Regions from separate parts of the Neobacillus pocheonensis genome, predicted to be linked through region 4. Evidence: riboswitches for the same ligand, from Rfam matches in the RefSeq annotation. Region 4 holds a riboswitch; each other region holds the start of a gene.
The links. Region 4 has a riboswitch for S-adenosylmethionine ahead of ABES02_RS12625 (sugar ABC transporter substrate-binding protein). Riboswitches for the same ligand answer to the same signal wherever they lie in the genome.
Positions count from the first base shown of each region.

Region 1: it holds a riboswitch for S-adenosylmethionine, as region 4 does, so the genes downstream of both, ABES02_RS11380 (O-acetylhomoserine aminocarboxypropyltransferase/cysteine synthase family protein) here and ABES02_RS12625 (sugar ABC transporter substrate-binding protein) in region 4, are expected to answer to the same signal.
Region 2: it holds a riboswitch for S-adenosylmethionine, as region 4 does, so the genes downstream of both, ABES02_RS11385 (methionine ABC transporter ATP-binding protein) here and ABES02_RS12625 (sugar ABC transporter substrate-binding protein) in region 4, are expected to answer to the same signal.
Region 3: it holds a riboswitch for S-adenosylmethionine, as region 4 does, so the genes downstream of both, metK (methionine adenosyltransferase) here and ABES02_RS12625 (sugar ABC transporter substrate-binding protein) in region 4, are expected to answer to the same signal.

Region 1 covers NZ_JBCNAD010000020.1:257,239-261,048, forward strand. Annotated here, with positions in the region: gene ABES02_RS11355 (arsenate reductase family protein) at 1-98, shown strand, start outside; gene gcvH (glycine cleavage system protein GcvH) at 178-561, shown strand; gene ABES02_RS11365 (toprim domain-containing protein) at 808-1,164, shown strand; gene ABES02_RS11370 (thioredoxin family protein) at 1,171-1,479, shown strand; gene ABES02_RS11375 (hypothetical protein) at 2,276-2,608, shown strand; SAM riboswitch class I at 2,679-2,786, shown strand; gene ABES02_RS11380 (O-acetylhomoserine aminocarboxypropyltransferase/cysteine synthase family protein) at 2,846-3,810, shown strand, end outside.
Region 2 covers NZ_JBCNAD010000020.1:261,059-264,868, reverse strand. Annotated here, with positions in the region: gene sufC (Fe-S cluster assembly ATPase SufC) at 1-157, opposite strand, end outside; gene ABES02_RS11395 (MetQ/NlpA family ABC transporter substrate-binding protein) at 536-1,378, opposite strand; gene ABES02_RS11390 (methionine ABC transporter permease) at 1,394-2,062, opposite strand; gene ABES02_RS11385 (methionine ABC transporter ATP-binding protein) at 2,055-3,080, opposite strand; SAM riboswitch class I at 3,242-3,346, opposite strand; gene ABES02_RS11380 (O-acetylhomoserine aminocarboxypropyltransferase/cysteine synthase family protein) at 3,469-3,810, opposite strand, start outside.
Region 3 covers NZ_JBCNAD010000006.1:68,144-71,953, forward strand. Annotated here, with positions in the region: gene asnB (asparagine synthase (glutamine-hydrolyzing)) at 1-763, opposite strand, end outside; gene metK (methionine adenosyltransferase) at 998-2,197, opposite strand; SAM riboswitch class I at 2,481-2,608, opposite strand; gene pckA (phosphoenolpyruvate carboxykinase (ATP)) at 2,874-3,810, shown strand, end outside.
Region 4 covers NZ_JBCNAD010000021.1:49,435-53,244, reverse strand. Annotated here, with positions in the region: gene ABES02_RS12630 (sugar ABC transporter ATP-binding protein) at 1-573, opposite strand, end outside; gene ABES02_RS12625 (sugar ABC transporter substrate-binding protein) at 657-1,772, opposite strand; SAM riboswitch class I at 1,899-2,006, opposite strand; gene ABES02_RS12620 (MFS transporter) at 2,233-3,414, shown strand; gene ABES02_RS12615 (ketopantoate reductase family protein) at 3,455-3,810, opposite strand, start outside.

The DNA.
Region 1 (3,810 bases), on a different contig from region 4:
CCGACGGCATGTTAATCAAACGTCCTATCTTATCTAACGGTGAGCATGTTACAGTGGGCTTTAAAGATGAAGAGTTTGAAAAAATGTGGCTGAAGTAACGTTGCCATCATGCGAAACTGGTAATCGATTTATTTCGATGATAGATTTAAGAGAAAATTTATTGGAGGGATTTAACTAATGAGTACACCAAAAGAATTACGTTATTCTGAAGAACATGAATGGGTAAAAGTTGAAGGAGAAAAAGTGCGTGTAGGGATCACTGACTTTGCACAACATGAGTTAGGCGATATTGTTTTCGTTGAACTTCCTGAAGTTGGCGATGTAGTAACCGCTGATGAGCCATTCGGCAGCGTTGAATCTGTTAAAACTGTTTCTGAGCTTTATGCTCCTGTTAGTGGTAAGGTCGTTGAAGTGAACGAAGATTTAAGCGACAGCCCTGAGTTTGTTAATGAATCACCATATGAAAAAGCATGGATGATTACAATTGAACTATCCGACAGCAGTGAGTTAGACAAGCTGATGACTGCTGAACAATACGATGAAATGATTAAAGAAGACTAATTTTTTGCAAAAGGCACCTCAATGTGGGTGCTTTTTCTATTGAATAAGTATAAATTTCCACTTTTTCTACTACTAATTTTGGGCAGGCTATAATAAAATGTGAAGACAAGCGAAATACAGACATGAGCTAATTCCTATTTTTAAGATGGCAATAATGATATAGTTGACGTACTTAGAAGCAGGCACACGTTATACGGAATTTGGAATATGTTAACATAAAACAACTTCTCTTATAGGTGATGGATAATGAATGATTCGTATGTTGACAAAGTTCTTATTGTCGAAGGAAAATCGGATAAAAATAAAGTAAAGAGTATCGTAAAGGAACCAGTTGAAATCATTTGTACAAATGGAACCATCAGTATCACAAAATTGGATGAATTGATTGAATTTCTTGAAGACAAGGATGTCTATATCCTGGTGGATGCCGACGAAGCCGGCGAGAAATTGCGCAAACAATTTAAACGGGAATTTCCTCAGGCGGAACATTTATATATTGATCGGATGTATCGTGAAGTAGCCACCGCGCCAGTACATCACCTAGCGACTGTACTGTTAGGGGCGAATATTGACGTTCATACCGAGTATTTAGAAATGAGCTAATTGAAAATGAATGAATGGAATAGAAGTGATTTAACTGCCTTCCTCGAATCGGAGGCAACCGGGTTGGTATATTTTTATACCCCTTTATGCGGAACCTGCCAGCTTGCATCAAAAATGCTGCTAGTAATTGAAGAATTAGTTGAAATTAAAAGTGGAAAAATGAACTTAAATTTTTATCCAGATTTGGCTTTGGACTTCGCGGTTGAAAGTGTGCCTTGTTTGCTTATCGTGCAAAATGGGGTGGTGAGAGAAACGCTTTATGCGTTCCACTCTGTGCCGTATTTGTTAGATAAAATTAAAGAGTATATAAGCTAAAAAACAGATGCTGGTTGAGGCATCTGTTTTTTTGAGTCACGGGTGATAGTGGGCGTTCCTGGTTAAAAAAAGTCGTGCCTGTTATTCTGAGAGGTTCAGAGTGCCGGTGCCAGAGAAAAAATAGAGCCGCCGGTCACTGTGAAAGGATCAGAGTGCCCGTACCAGAGAAAAAACAGAGCCGCCGGTCACTGTGAGAGGTTCAGAGTGCCCGTGCCAGAGAAAAAATAGAGCCGCCGGTCACTGTGAAAGGATCAGAGTGCCCGTGCCAGAGAAAAAATAGAGCCGCCGGTCACTGTGAGGGGTTCAGAGTGCCCGTGACCGTAGAAAAGCAGAGCCACCGGTCACTGTGAGAGGTTCAGAGTGCCCGTGACAATGAAAAAGCAAAGCCAACGGTTACCGTAAAAGTTCAGAGTAGATGTATCATTTTAAATCGAGAAAACTATATTCTTTCTTTCCAACAACATAATAGTTTCGCTTTAAAACCCTCCGAATAGTTTTCATTGAATCCACCCCACACCACTCCTGTACAACATTAGTAGTAATTTTCTTATCTGGAAATAGCAGCTTAATTTCCTCCACGCTTCGCAAAATCGCAGAGTCAAGCCCTTCCTCGTATCCACAATCATTACAAACCAGTTTACCGTTAGATAAGGACACATTGAAATTATCAAAGTATGAACGTTTTTCGACATATTTCTCAGGAAATCCCTGCAATAACTGTCGAGCAATAATAAAAGGATTACAGCTCTTTCTGAAAGAATAGTATAGGAAATAGCATTGGACCGGAGTGGTGAAAATGATAGAGGCCTTCAATAAGTTTCTGGAAAAAGTAAGCCAACAAGAGCATATCCTTCCATTGATTGAAGATGCAGATATACGGGTAAACCTTGTATCAAGCCAACAATCCATCCAGTTAGTAATAAAAAAAGGAGTCATTTTTACCCTGCAAAATGAACCCGCAAAATATGAAATAAGCGGCGATTTACATGCCATGACACAACTACTCGAGGGTAAGCAAAGATTACGAACCCTCCAACTAACCATAACAACTCCATTAAGAATCACATTATTGCTTGAATCCCTATTTTACCTTACGAAGGCGCAGGAAGATTTTGCAAAAATAATTTAATCATACGTATTGACTCGGAATTAACGATCAGGTAATATGTAAATAGAATATTCTACCAATTAAAAAATCAATCTTATCAAGAGTGGCGGAGGGACTGGCCCAATGATGCCCGGCAACCGGTTTGACAACAACACGGTGCTAAATCCAGCAGAGCGGACCAAGCTCTGGAAGATAAGAAGAGAGACCCCCTCTTCTTACTGAAGCGGGGGTTATTTATTTTAAAAGGGAGTGGGACTAATGGCTGAAAATCAAAAAAAATATCGGTTTGAAACATTAAGTGTTCATGGCGGTTTAGCTCCAGATCCAGTGACAGGTGCACGTGCAGTTCCGATTTATCAAAACAATGCCTATCAATTTAAAAGCACAGAACATGCAGCCAACTTGTTTAGCTTAGCAGAACCGGGATACATATATACACGTATTCACAATCCGACAACCACGGTTTTTGAAGAAAGAGTAGCTTTATTAGAAGGCGGTGTTGGCGCCCTAGCAGTCGCAAGCGGGATGGCTGCCATTACACTCGCCATTTTGAATATTGCTGAAGCAGGCGATGAAATTGTCGCAGCATCTAATCTCTATGGCGGAACCTATAATTTATTTGCCGTTACTCTCCCTAAATACGGAATTAAAGTGAAATTTGTGGATACCGATAATCCAGAAAACCTCCGCACGGCTATTTCTGAAAAAACAAAAGCCGTCTTCGCTGAAACGATTGGTAATCCAAGCTTGCGCGTACTTGATATTGAAAAAGTAGCGGAAATTGCACATGAAGCCGGAGTCCCGTTAATTATTGATAATACTTTTGCTACACCTTACCTGTGCCGACCGATAGAGCATGGGGCAGATATTGTTGTCCATTCTGCAACTAAATGGCTCTTAGGCAATGGTACAACCACAGGGGGAATCATTGTGGATGGCGGTAAGTTTGACTGGAATTCGCCAAAGTTTCCTGGCTTCATTACTCCAGATGCAAGCTATCATGACCTTGTTTATGCCGAGGCATTAGGTGCCATTGCTTATATCATTAAAGCCCGTGTGCAATTATTACGTGATCTTGGTCCAGCTTTAAGTCCGCAAAATGCCTTCTTGTTTACGCTTGGTCTTGAGACTCTCCATGTTCGCATGAAAGAGCATGTGGCCAATACTAATCAAGTAGTGGAATATTTGTTAAATCACCCCGCTGTTGAGTGGGTCTCTTATCC
Region 2 (3,810 bases), on a different contig from region 4:
CCATGATAGCAGAAGATAAAGTCGATTTACCAGTTCCGTTAGGACCCATGATTGCGTGAATTTCTCCACCCTTTATTTCAAGGTTTACACCTTTTAAGATTTCTTTCCCATCAATTTCTACGTGTAAATCCTTGATAGTTAACGTTGATCCAGCCATATTTATACCTCCGAAAAGATTAATTTGTATCAATGTAGATCACGTGTGATCTGTAACTCAATTCTCATTTTATTCTCATTCCAATCTTATAACAAATGAAATGTATTAGCAACTCTAAAACAGTAAAAACCAAGCAGCTATTTTCATTAAGCAAGTCCTAAATGAGAATACAAAAAGGAATTTTACGATAATTCTGACAAATAACCTATTATGTAAAACACACTCGGTTAAAATAATACCTTATTTTTTTACCATTTGCCAAGGGGATTCAAGTTTAAAGTCTCTTGTATTTTTACCCATTTAGGTTGATTCATGTATTCTTACTTTCTTCCTATTTATATGAAAAAGCAGGCTGGACGCCTGCTTTCTCATCTTTTATTATTCAGAAACCGGTACAACGGCACCTTTGTATTTTTCAAGAATGAAGTCTTGGATTTCTTTTGAATGAAGTACCTCAACTAGAGCCTTGATTGCAGGTTTGTTTTCATCGCCCTTACGAACCGCGATTACGTTTACGTATGGTGATTCTTTATCTTCGATTGCGATGGAATCTTTAACTGGGTTTAGACCAGCATCAATCGCATAGTTGGAGTTGATTAGAACAGCATCGCCTTCGCCATTGTTATAGATTTGTGGTAATAATTTCGCTTCATAGTTAGCATCAAACTTTAATTTCTTAGGATTTTCAACAACATCTTTTAATTCAGCTTTTGTTTTATCAATTCCGTCTTTTAGCTTGATTAGTCCTTCTTTTTCAAGTAATGAAAGAAGACGGCCATGGTCAGCGACAGAGTTGCTCATAATTAGGTGTGCACCTTCAGGAAGATCGCTTAGTTTTTTGTATTTCTTAGAATAAATACCAATTGGCTCAATATGGATACCGCCAGCATTGACAAAACCATATCCAAACTCTTTATTTTGAGACTCTAAGTAAGGGATGTGCTGGAAGTAGTTAGCATCAAGTTCTTTTGAAGCAAGAGCTTTGTTTGGTAAAACATAGTCTGTGAATGTGGTTACTTTTAAATTAATACCTTTTTCTTTTAAAAGTGGTGCTGCCTTTTCAAGAATTTCTGCGTGTGGAACAGTTGATGCCCCGACAACTAATGTTGTTGTTTTGCTGCCCTTTTCAGTTGTGCTTTCGGACTTCTCTTCAGATTTACCGCAAGCCGCTAAAGCAAGTGCAAGTGTTAATGCTAAAAGTACTGTTAACCATTTCTTCATTTTAACCTCTCCTTTTTATCTTTTATCTAATTTTGAAGTGATGAAATCACCAATAAATTGAATCACAAACACAATAAGTAGAATGACGACTGTAGCCATAAAGGTGACATCATTTTGGTTTCGCTGGTACCCATAGTTGTAAGCGAGACTTCCCAAGCCGCCTGCCCCAATCGCACCCGCCATCGCCGTGTAACTGACAAGGGCAATCGCTGTAACCGTAATCCCTGAAATGAGTGCCGGCATTGATTCTGGAAGTAGTACCTTCCAAATGATGGTGCCAGTTGTTGCTCCCATTGAACGGGCTGCTTCAATAACCCCTTTATCAATCTCTCTAAGGCCAATTTCCACCATCCGCGCATAAAACGGGGCAGCCCCAATAATTAGTGAAGGCAAGGCGGCATTAACGCCAATCATCGATCCAACCAATATCGTTGTTAACGGAATTAATAACACGATTAAGATGATAAACGGTATGGAGCGGAAAATATTAACGATCGCACTGAATACCACGTTAATCGGTTTATTTTCCCATAGGTTTCCCTTTGAAGTAAGAAATAATATTAATCCGAGCAGGGTCCCTAAAATAAAGGTTGCTAGGACTGAAATCCCCGACATATAAAGGGTATTTTTTGTTTCCTGCCACAAAATTAGCCAATCAACATTTGGAAAATATTCTTTAATCATTTACAACCACCTCCACTCCAACCTGCTGCGACCGGATAAAGTCTACGGCTTTGTCGACTTCATGGTCATCCCCATCAAGATGAATAAAGAGGGTTCCATATGAACCGCTTTGCGTTTGCGAAATTTTCCCCTGCAAAATATTAACCGTCACGTTGTTATGACGAATTAAATTTGTAATCACTGGCTGCTCTGCTGATTCGCCAACAAAAGTTAACTGGACGATTTGTCCGGTATGGTATCGTTCAAGCAAATGATCAACAGTTTCCTTTGTTTCCTCCGGTTCTGTTACCTGTTGTACAAAGCGTTTGGTAATGGCCTGTTCTGGATTTTTAAATACATCCAATACTGGTCCAATCTCCACGACTTTCCCGCTTTCCATGACAGCTACCCGGTGGCAGATCTTTCGGATGACATGCATTTCATGCGTGATTAGAACGATTGTTAATCCAAGCCGTTTATTGATATCGACTAATAAGTCTAGGATTGAATCCGTTGTTTGAGGATCGAGCGCTGAGGTAGCCTCATCACAAAGTAATACCTTAGGGTTATTGGCAAGTGCTCTGGCAATACCGACCCTTTGTTTTTGCCCACCGCTAAGTTGAGAAGGATAAGCATTTTCTCTGCCTTCAAGACCAACCAACTTAATTAGCTCGTTAACTCTTTTTTGCCTTTGAGAGGCTGGGACTCCGGCGATTTCTAATGGAAAGGCAATATTATCGCTAACGGTTCTTGACCATAGGAGATTGAAATGCTGGAAAATCATGCTGATTTCCTGGCGCGCCTTCCTTAACTCGCTTCCCTTGATTTTTGAAATTTCGCGACCTGCCACCGTAACCGTACCATCCGTTGGAAGTTCAAGTCCATTGAGCATCCGGATTAAGGTACTTTTCCCTGCGCCGCTATATCCAATCACTCCGAAAATTTCTCCCTCTTTAATTTCTAGGTTGACATCATCAACTGCTTTTAGCTGCCCCTGTTTCGAAGGAAAGATTTTTCGGACATTTTTTATCGAAATCATTGAATGGTTTCACCTACTTTTTATCCTGTTTACTTAAAATTCTGAAATTGCAACCTACTACTTGAATATAGGGTTTGATTGTTCCATTGGAATGATTCCTATTTCAGGAAAATAAAAAGCCTTCCTGCGCAGGCAGAAAGGCATCATTAATATAATCCTTTCTCCCATCTCCCAAAGCAATCGCTTTGTGTGAATTGGCACCATTTCAATAAATTGACGGTTGCCGGGCTTCATCGGGCACATCCCTCCACCTCTCTTGATAAGAGCATCAAGCATCCTATATTCAATTAACACTTTAAATCGATTAAGTAATTATTTCACAAAAGCTATCGTAACACGGATAAAAAGGAGTGTCAATGAAATTTCTGAAAAAATAATTTAGGAAATTTTATACATTGGCCTTTATCGACGTTAACCCAGTTGACGCCTCAATCGCTGATTCTAAATCCTCAATTAGATCCTGAACATTTTCAATTCCAATCGATAAACGGATTAAGTCCTCTGATACACCAGCTGCTTTGAGTCCTTCCGCATCCAGCTGCTGATGTGTGGTACTAGCCGGATGAATGATTAAACTCTTTGCATCCCCAACATTAGCAACATGCGCCCATAATGAAAGAGCATCAATCAGTTTCGCCCCTGCTTCTTTTCCACCCTTAATACCGAAAATAACCATAGATCCCGCACCTTTTGGCAAGTACTTTTTAGCTAAATCATAATCAGGGTGTGA
Region 3 (3,810 bases), on a different contig from region 4:
TGCGCATATGCTTTTCAACTGAATCGAAAAGGATATCACGGATTTCTTTTTCGAAATCATTTTCTGATTTCTGAACCGGCTTAAATTGTGCCTTCCAGTAGCGCTTCATGTCCATTTTGGATCCGATTTTTTTCGTAAAATAATGTCCAGGCTCGAGTTTTTTAATTCCTTGGGATAAGGTATTAGGCTCAGGAACAAATTGATAAGTTAAATAGTGCTGTAAGGAATCATAATTTAGGACATCGTTTTCTAACGCAAGAAGAATACTCTTTTTCTCAGAAGCAAAGAAGGTTCTCTCACCGTCTTCTAAATAGAAAAAAGGTTTGATGCCAAATGGGTCGCGTGCCCCATAAAGTGTCTGCTCTTGTTTATCCCAAATAACAAACGCAAACATCCCGCGCAGCTTTTCCACTGCCTTTTCTTTCATGTGGCTGTAAAGAGCAATGATAACTTCTGTATCTGAACTCGTAGCAAATTTTAAGCCTTCTTGGATAAGCTCCGCGCGTAGTTCAACATAGTTATAAATCTCACCATTAAAAATGATCCAATAGCGTTCATTTTCATACGTTAGCGGCTGGTGCCCGGACTCAATGTCAATAATACTCAAACGACGGAAGCCGAATTGAATATGGTCATCGAAATAAAACCCATCATCATCAGGTCCTCGATGAGTTATAATATCGTTCATATTTTTAAATTGTTGTTTTTGTTCATTACTATAGCTCTGTGTTTTGTCGTGTACACAACCGATAAAACCACACATTATGTACCTCACCTACTCCATTCTAAATATCCTTAAACAAGGATGTTCTAAAAAAAACATACTCTCTAATACTAACATTATTTTTTAAAAATCGCACTGTGAACTAGAGGAAAATTCGAGTATAACCATTTTTCACGTCTTTCGGCCTACTTAAACATTTTATTCCGGATAACGAGGTATTGCAAAAAAACAAGAAAAAAGGAGCTACATGTAAAATGTAACTCCCGTTTGAAATTAGATATTTGCTTGCTCACGTAATGATTCAGCCTTATCAGTGCGCTCCCATGGAAGATCAACATCTGTGCGGCCAAAGTGTCCATAAGCAGCTGTTTGCTTATAGATTGGTCGGCGAAGCTCTAACATGTTTATAATTCCAGCTGGGCGAAGGTCAAAGTTTGCACTTACTAGATCCACCAAAACGTCTTCGCTTACTTTCCCTGTTCCAAAAGTGTCAACAGAGATTGATACTGGTCTTGCCACACCGATTGCATAGGCAAGCTGTACTTCAACCTTATCAGCAAGCCCTGCTGCAACGATATTTTTTGCTACATAACGTGCTGCATAAGCGGCAGAACGGTCAACCTTTGTTGGATCCTTACCAGAGAAAGCACCGCCGCCATGACGTGCATAACCACCGTAAGTATCAACAATGATTTTGCGGCCTGTTAAGCCGGCATCCCCTTGTGGTCCGCCGATTACGAAACGGCCTGTTGGGTTAATAAAGTATTTCGTGTTTTCATCGATTAGTTCTTGTGGAACTACTGGATTGATAACATACTCTTTTAAGTTGCGTTGAATTTGCTCTAATGCAACTTCAGGATGATGCTGAGTAGAAATTACAATCGTATCAATGCGAACTGGCTTATCGTTCTCATCATATTCCACTGTTACTTGTGTTTTACCATCTGGACGAAGGTAAGGAAGAAGTTCCTCTTTACGAACTTCTGTTAAGCGGCGTGCCAGCTTATGTGCAAGTGAAATTGGAAGAGGCATAAGCTCTTTTGTTTCATTACATGCAAAGCCAAACATTAAACCTTGGTCTCCTGCACCAATTGCTTCGATTTGCTCATCGGACATTAAACCTTCACGAGCTTCAAGCGCTTGGTCAACCCCCATCGCGATATCAGGAGACTGTTCATCGATTGAAGTTAAAACCGCACAAGTTTCAGCATCAAAGCCGTATTTTGCACGTGTGTAACCAATTTCTCGAACTGTTTCACGAACAATTTTTGGAATATCTACATAAGTAGAAGTTGTGATTTCCCCTGCAACTAGAACTAAGCCTGTTGTTACTGATGTTTCAGCCGCAACACGCGCATTAGCATCCTTCGCTAAAATAGCATCTAAAATAGAATCAGAAATTTGGTCACAGATCTTATCAGGATGACCTTCAGTTACTGATTCAGAAGTGAACAAACGACGTTTTGTTGACATCTGAATTCCTCCTATATTAATGAAATAAAGTGAGGTTATCTGTGTGGGGCTATGTATACCTTGCCGTTTAACCTCGGGTTGATACGGAACTCATTCCCTTAGTAGTATGAAATAAACACGGGTATTTTATTAAAAAACAATAGTTTTAATAATAAACCCGGCTAAAAATTCTCACGATGGAATAAAGAAAAAGCGATAATGTAACACGAAAATATTTTTGCATATAAAAAAACCTTCCATCTCATGAGGAAAGGTTGAATGCAAAATGTTTGCGTGCCTTTCACTCTTATCGTTCAAGGTCAAGCCTTGCCTCAGGTTTAGCACCTTTGCCCGAAAAAGGTCAATCTACTTCTTCGTTTGCAGGTTGCTGGGTTTCATAGGGCCTGTCCCTCCACCAGCTCGGGATAAGAGAGTATCCGTTCAAGGGTAAATCATACCCTACACTGTCGAACAATGTCAATGAATTTTTTCAAAACTTACGCTATCATTAAAGAATAAATTATGGTTATATTTGGAATTTTTATCCATTTTAGCATTGCTTTTTACTCATTTCATGAATAATGTATAAAATACAACTTTATTTCATCAATTAGTATAGACTAATGTTTTAAATGTGTTATACTAATCGATATAAAAATTGCCATTATAAAATTAATTTAAAAGGATGGTACATGAAATGAATTCTGTTCATATTCCAAATGAATTAAAAGAATTACTAAAAGAAAATAATGTTCAAGCGCAATTATCTGTTCCACAGCTAGTTGAAAAAATTCTAAGCCGTAATGAAGGAACTTTAACTTCTACTGGTGCCGTTCGTGTTTCAACTGGTAAGTATACAGGCCGGTCTCCCCAGGATAAATTTATCGTTGTCGAAAGTTCTACGAAAGATAAAATCGATTGGAATTCCAACCAATCAATTTCCGAAGAAGCATTTACCAATCTATATTATAAGGTATTAGATTACTTAAAGAAACAAAATGAGCTTTTTGTATTCAAAGGCTTTGCTGGAGCTGATAAGAAATCTCAGCTGCCAATTCAAGTGGTAAATGAGTTTGCTTGGCATAATTTATTTGCCCACCAGCTGTTCATTCGTCCAACGGAAGAAGAACTGCTTGGACACGAAGCCGGCTTTACCGTTATTTCTGCCCCTAATTTCAAGGCAGATCCTGCAGTAGATGGCACAAGCTCTGAGACTTTTATTATTATTTCATTTGAACGACGAATCGTTTTAATCGGTGGGACAGAATACGCCGGTGAAATGAAAAAGTCTATCTTTTCCGTAATGAATTATCTACTTCCTGAAAACAATATTTTTTCAATGCACTGTTCAGCGAATGTTGGACTTGAAGGGGATGTGGCTTTATTCTTTGGTTTGTCTGGAACTGGAAAAACAACCCTTTCTGCTGACCCTAATCGTAAGTTAATTGGCGATGATGAGCATGGCTGGTCTTCAAACGGTGTCTTTAATATTGAGGGCGGTTGTTATGCGAAATGTATTAACCTAAGTCGTGAAAAGGAACCGCAAATTTTCGATGCCATCCGTTTCGGTACTGTGTTAGAGAATGTCACAGTCAATCAAGAATCAAGAATCCCGGATTATGATGATGGGACTT
Region 4 (3,810 bases):
TCCTACATTTTGCTTTTTTAAATCTCTAACGATACGAAATAGTTCCGTTGTTTCAGTATGGCTCAACGGTGCCGTCGGTTCATCCAAAATAAGAAACCTACACTGCTTGGAAATCGCTCTAGCAATTAAAACCATTTGTTTTTCTGCCAGCGTTAATTCACTTACTAGTTTTTTCGAAGAAAGATTAATATTTAAATCAGCAAGTATTTTACTAGCTCGATCATGAATTTCCTTCCACTTTATCCACTGCTTTTTCCCCATGTTATGAACCGAATCAAGCAGCATAATATTTTCAGCGACAGATAGGTACGGAATCAGGGCTGTATCTACTTCCTGGTAAACGATTTGTATGCCGGCGTCCTGAGCATTTTTCGGTGTGCGGATTTTTAAGCTTTGTCCGTCCAGACCAATTTCACCGGTATAGTGATCATAAGCACCGGAAAGAACCTTCATTAATGTGGATTTCCCCGCACCGTTTGCTCCTATCAAAGCATGAATGACGCCTGTTTCGATTGAAAAATCGACCTGATTCAGGGCCTTTACACCAGGAAACTCTATTGAGATGTTTTTCATTTCTAAAGTTGTAGTCGTCAAAAATGGCACCTCCCATCATGCAGACACTCCCTTCATCTGACGAAAAAGAGAGTGCCCAGCGATTATTTCTTGTAGTGCTTCTTTAATGTTTTCATCCAATCTTCTTCAAACGCAGTAGATTGACCCCAGCCTGGTATGATTTTTGCGAGATTTACCATATTAACTGCTTCGTTAGAGTCCTGAACGTTTTTCTGTGACACGAGTGATGCTTCTAGGTCGTAGGTTTTTGGCGTTTCTTCCCCCGCTAGTTTTTTCGCTAGTAATCTCATATCGACTGCGCCAATAAGCTTAGGATCAACTGCAGCCGTATACTTCCAAGCACTGCCTTTTCTTTGAACTTCTTGAAGATCGGCATTGGAAACATCAATTCCATAAATTTTTACTTCTTCACGTCCCGCTTCCTTCAGAGCGCGGGCAGCACCAATGGCAAACGCATCCCAAGTCGCAAAAATCGCATCTAATTTTCCTTTAGGATACTTATTTAACATCGCCGCAACAGCATTTTGTGTTTGCACACTTGTGTCGGCAGACGCTACACCGAAGCGTTCGACCTCTTTAATACCAGGGTTTTTCGCAAGTACGTCCTGATAAACTTTATTTCTTCTCACCATTGGCGGGAAGCCGTCCACCCAAAGGTAGGCAATCTTAGCTTTTCCTTTTGTCTCTTTTACAAGCTGATCAAGTGCTAATGTTGCTAATGCTTCATCATCCTGTGAAGTCAGCGTTACCCCTTCTACTTCAGCAAGCTTGGGATTGGAGTCAAAAGCAACTACACTTTTTCCTTTTTCAACAATTTTCTTCACATCATTAATGGTAGCGTCGTCATCACCATGGGAAATAACAAATCCGTCATAATCCTGATCTAAAGCTTGATTGATCGCATCATGGAACTTTGCCGTGTCACCATTTGCAGTGAACACATCCACCTGAAAACCTAATGCTTGTCCTTCTTCTTTCGCACCAGCTAAGAATTGAGCAGTATGGTCGTCACCGCCAATTTTACGTATGACCTTGATTTTAACCGGATCACCTTTGGCAAATCGTTCAGGCACCCCTTCAAGCGATACATTTTTATTACCGCTTGCTTGCTTTGTTTCTCCACTTGATGCACATCCTGTAAGAAGAAGTGTAGCCGCTAGTGCTGAAACAAGTGTGCTTTTTAACAAATTTCTCTTCATGATGATAACTCCCCTTTTCTTTTTACGTAATTCTCGTTACTCCTATTGGAAAAGTCTGATTTTATTTAAAAAATAAAAAACCTCTCCAGAAAAGAGAGGTTTCATCACAATAAATGGACTACTCCTCTCTTATCTCTCAAAACAAAAACTTGTTTTGCAGGATTTAGCACCAATTCCTTTTGGAACGGTTGCTGGGCGTCATCGGGCCAGTCCCTCTGCCACTCTTGATAAGAGAACGTAAAATAATTTAATTGATTTAAAGTATTAAATTTAATTTAAACTCCCATTAACAAGTTGTCAATAGTATTATGAATATTTTTAATAAATAACTTTTTAAAAATATGTTTAATATTTGAATTATTGATTAACTTCGGTATTATTATATTTAGAGAACCGAAATATTTTTAAGAAAGAAGTGTTATGTACCGTGAATCAGCAGGATCGTGCAAAACGTAATTTAATGATTATGTGGTTTGCTAACTTTTTTGTTGCCGGAAGTATGACGATGGTCATGCCATTTATTTCACTGTACATTGAGTCGTTTGGAGATTTTTCAGAGAAATACGTACAACATTGGTCTGGGATCACGTTTGGAATAACGTTCGTATCAGCTTTTCTATTTTCGCCTATTTGGGGCAAAATTGGAGATCGATATGGGCGAAAAAAAATCCTCATCATATCTGGCCTTGGAATGGCATTCTCCATTTTCCTTATCGGCTTTGTCCATTCTGTCTGGCAATTATTGCTGCTACGCTTTTTCATGGGATTCTTTTCTGGCTTCATTCCGATGTCCCAGGCATTTATTTCAACTCAAACACCGAAACAGATTGCCGGCCGTGTCCTTGGAACATTGCAAACTGGCAGTATTACCGGTTCTTTATTGGGACCGATGCTAGGAGGAATATTAGCAGATTCACTGGGCTATGCCACCACATTTAAGTGGACCTCAATTTCTATTTTCATTTCTGCTCTGCTAGTTATTGCCACAAAAGAATTTCGGGTCGAAGTGAAAAAGGGATCAATAACAAGTTATTCGAGTAAAGAGGTGTTAAAGCATATTACCCGCAACCCTGTTTTATTAACCGTCCTTTTAATCTCTGCTCTCGTTCAGATTGCCCATTTTAGCATTCAGCCGATTTTGTCTTTATTTGTTAGTGACCTGCATGGAAAAACAAATGTTGCCTTTTATTCGGGAATTGCTTTTTCAGCAGCTGGACTTGGAAATCTAATGATGTCACGGAAATGGGGAAAGATTGCTGACAAATATGGTTATATCAAAATACTGGTTATTCTCCTATTCCTTGCAGGAGTGGTTTACTTACCAGGTGCAGCCGTAACCAGCCTATGGCAGCTCGTCATCATCCGTTTCGCGCTTGGTGTCACGATTGGCGGAATAATACCTGTCCGAATTGCTTACATTCGTCAGGAAGCTCCGATTGCCATGCAAGGTGAGGTATTGGGATATAACAATAGTCTGAGATTTCTTGGCAATATAATCGGACCAATGCTAGGCGGCTTCCTTTCCGGTTACTTTGGGTTTTCTGCGGTATTTATCAGTACTAGTGCATTATTGGTGATTAGCGGAATTATCTTGCTCGTATCTATGCAGCGAAATCCAAAGCTATTAAAACATACAGCCTAAAAACTCCAATAGAAAAGTCCCACATAAATGGGACTTTTCTTTATCTCAAATCTTTTTCATACACTTTTAAATTTGTATAAATGGCTTCTAAAATTGGGACAGAAATCTGTTCCTTTTTGGCAATCTCCAGTAAATATCCGTGCAAATGGTCGGCTTCAACAGGAAGCAATTTTTCCATATCTCTTTGCATCGAGGATTTCATCGAATACCCTAAACCTTCAATTTGTTTCAGTAATTGTGTTTCTATATTCTCAGGGAGTGGGGCCTCGATTCGTTTCATCAAGGAAACAATCTCTTCTATTAGCAAAGATATCGTTGCACGGCCACTTGGCTGTTCGAGGATAGGTCCAATCGGCGCTCTCATTAAAGTAGTAATTCCTGACATCGTTGAAATAA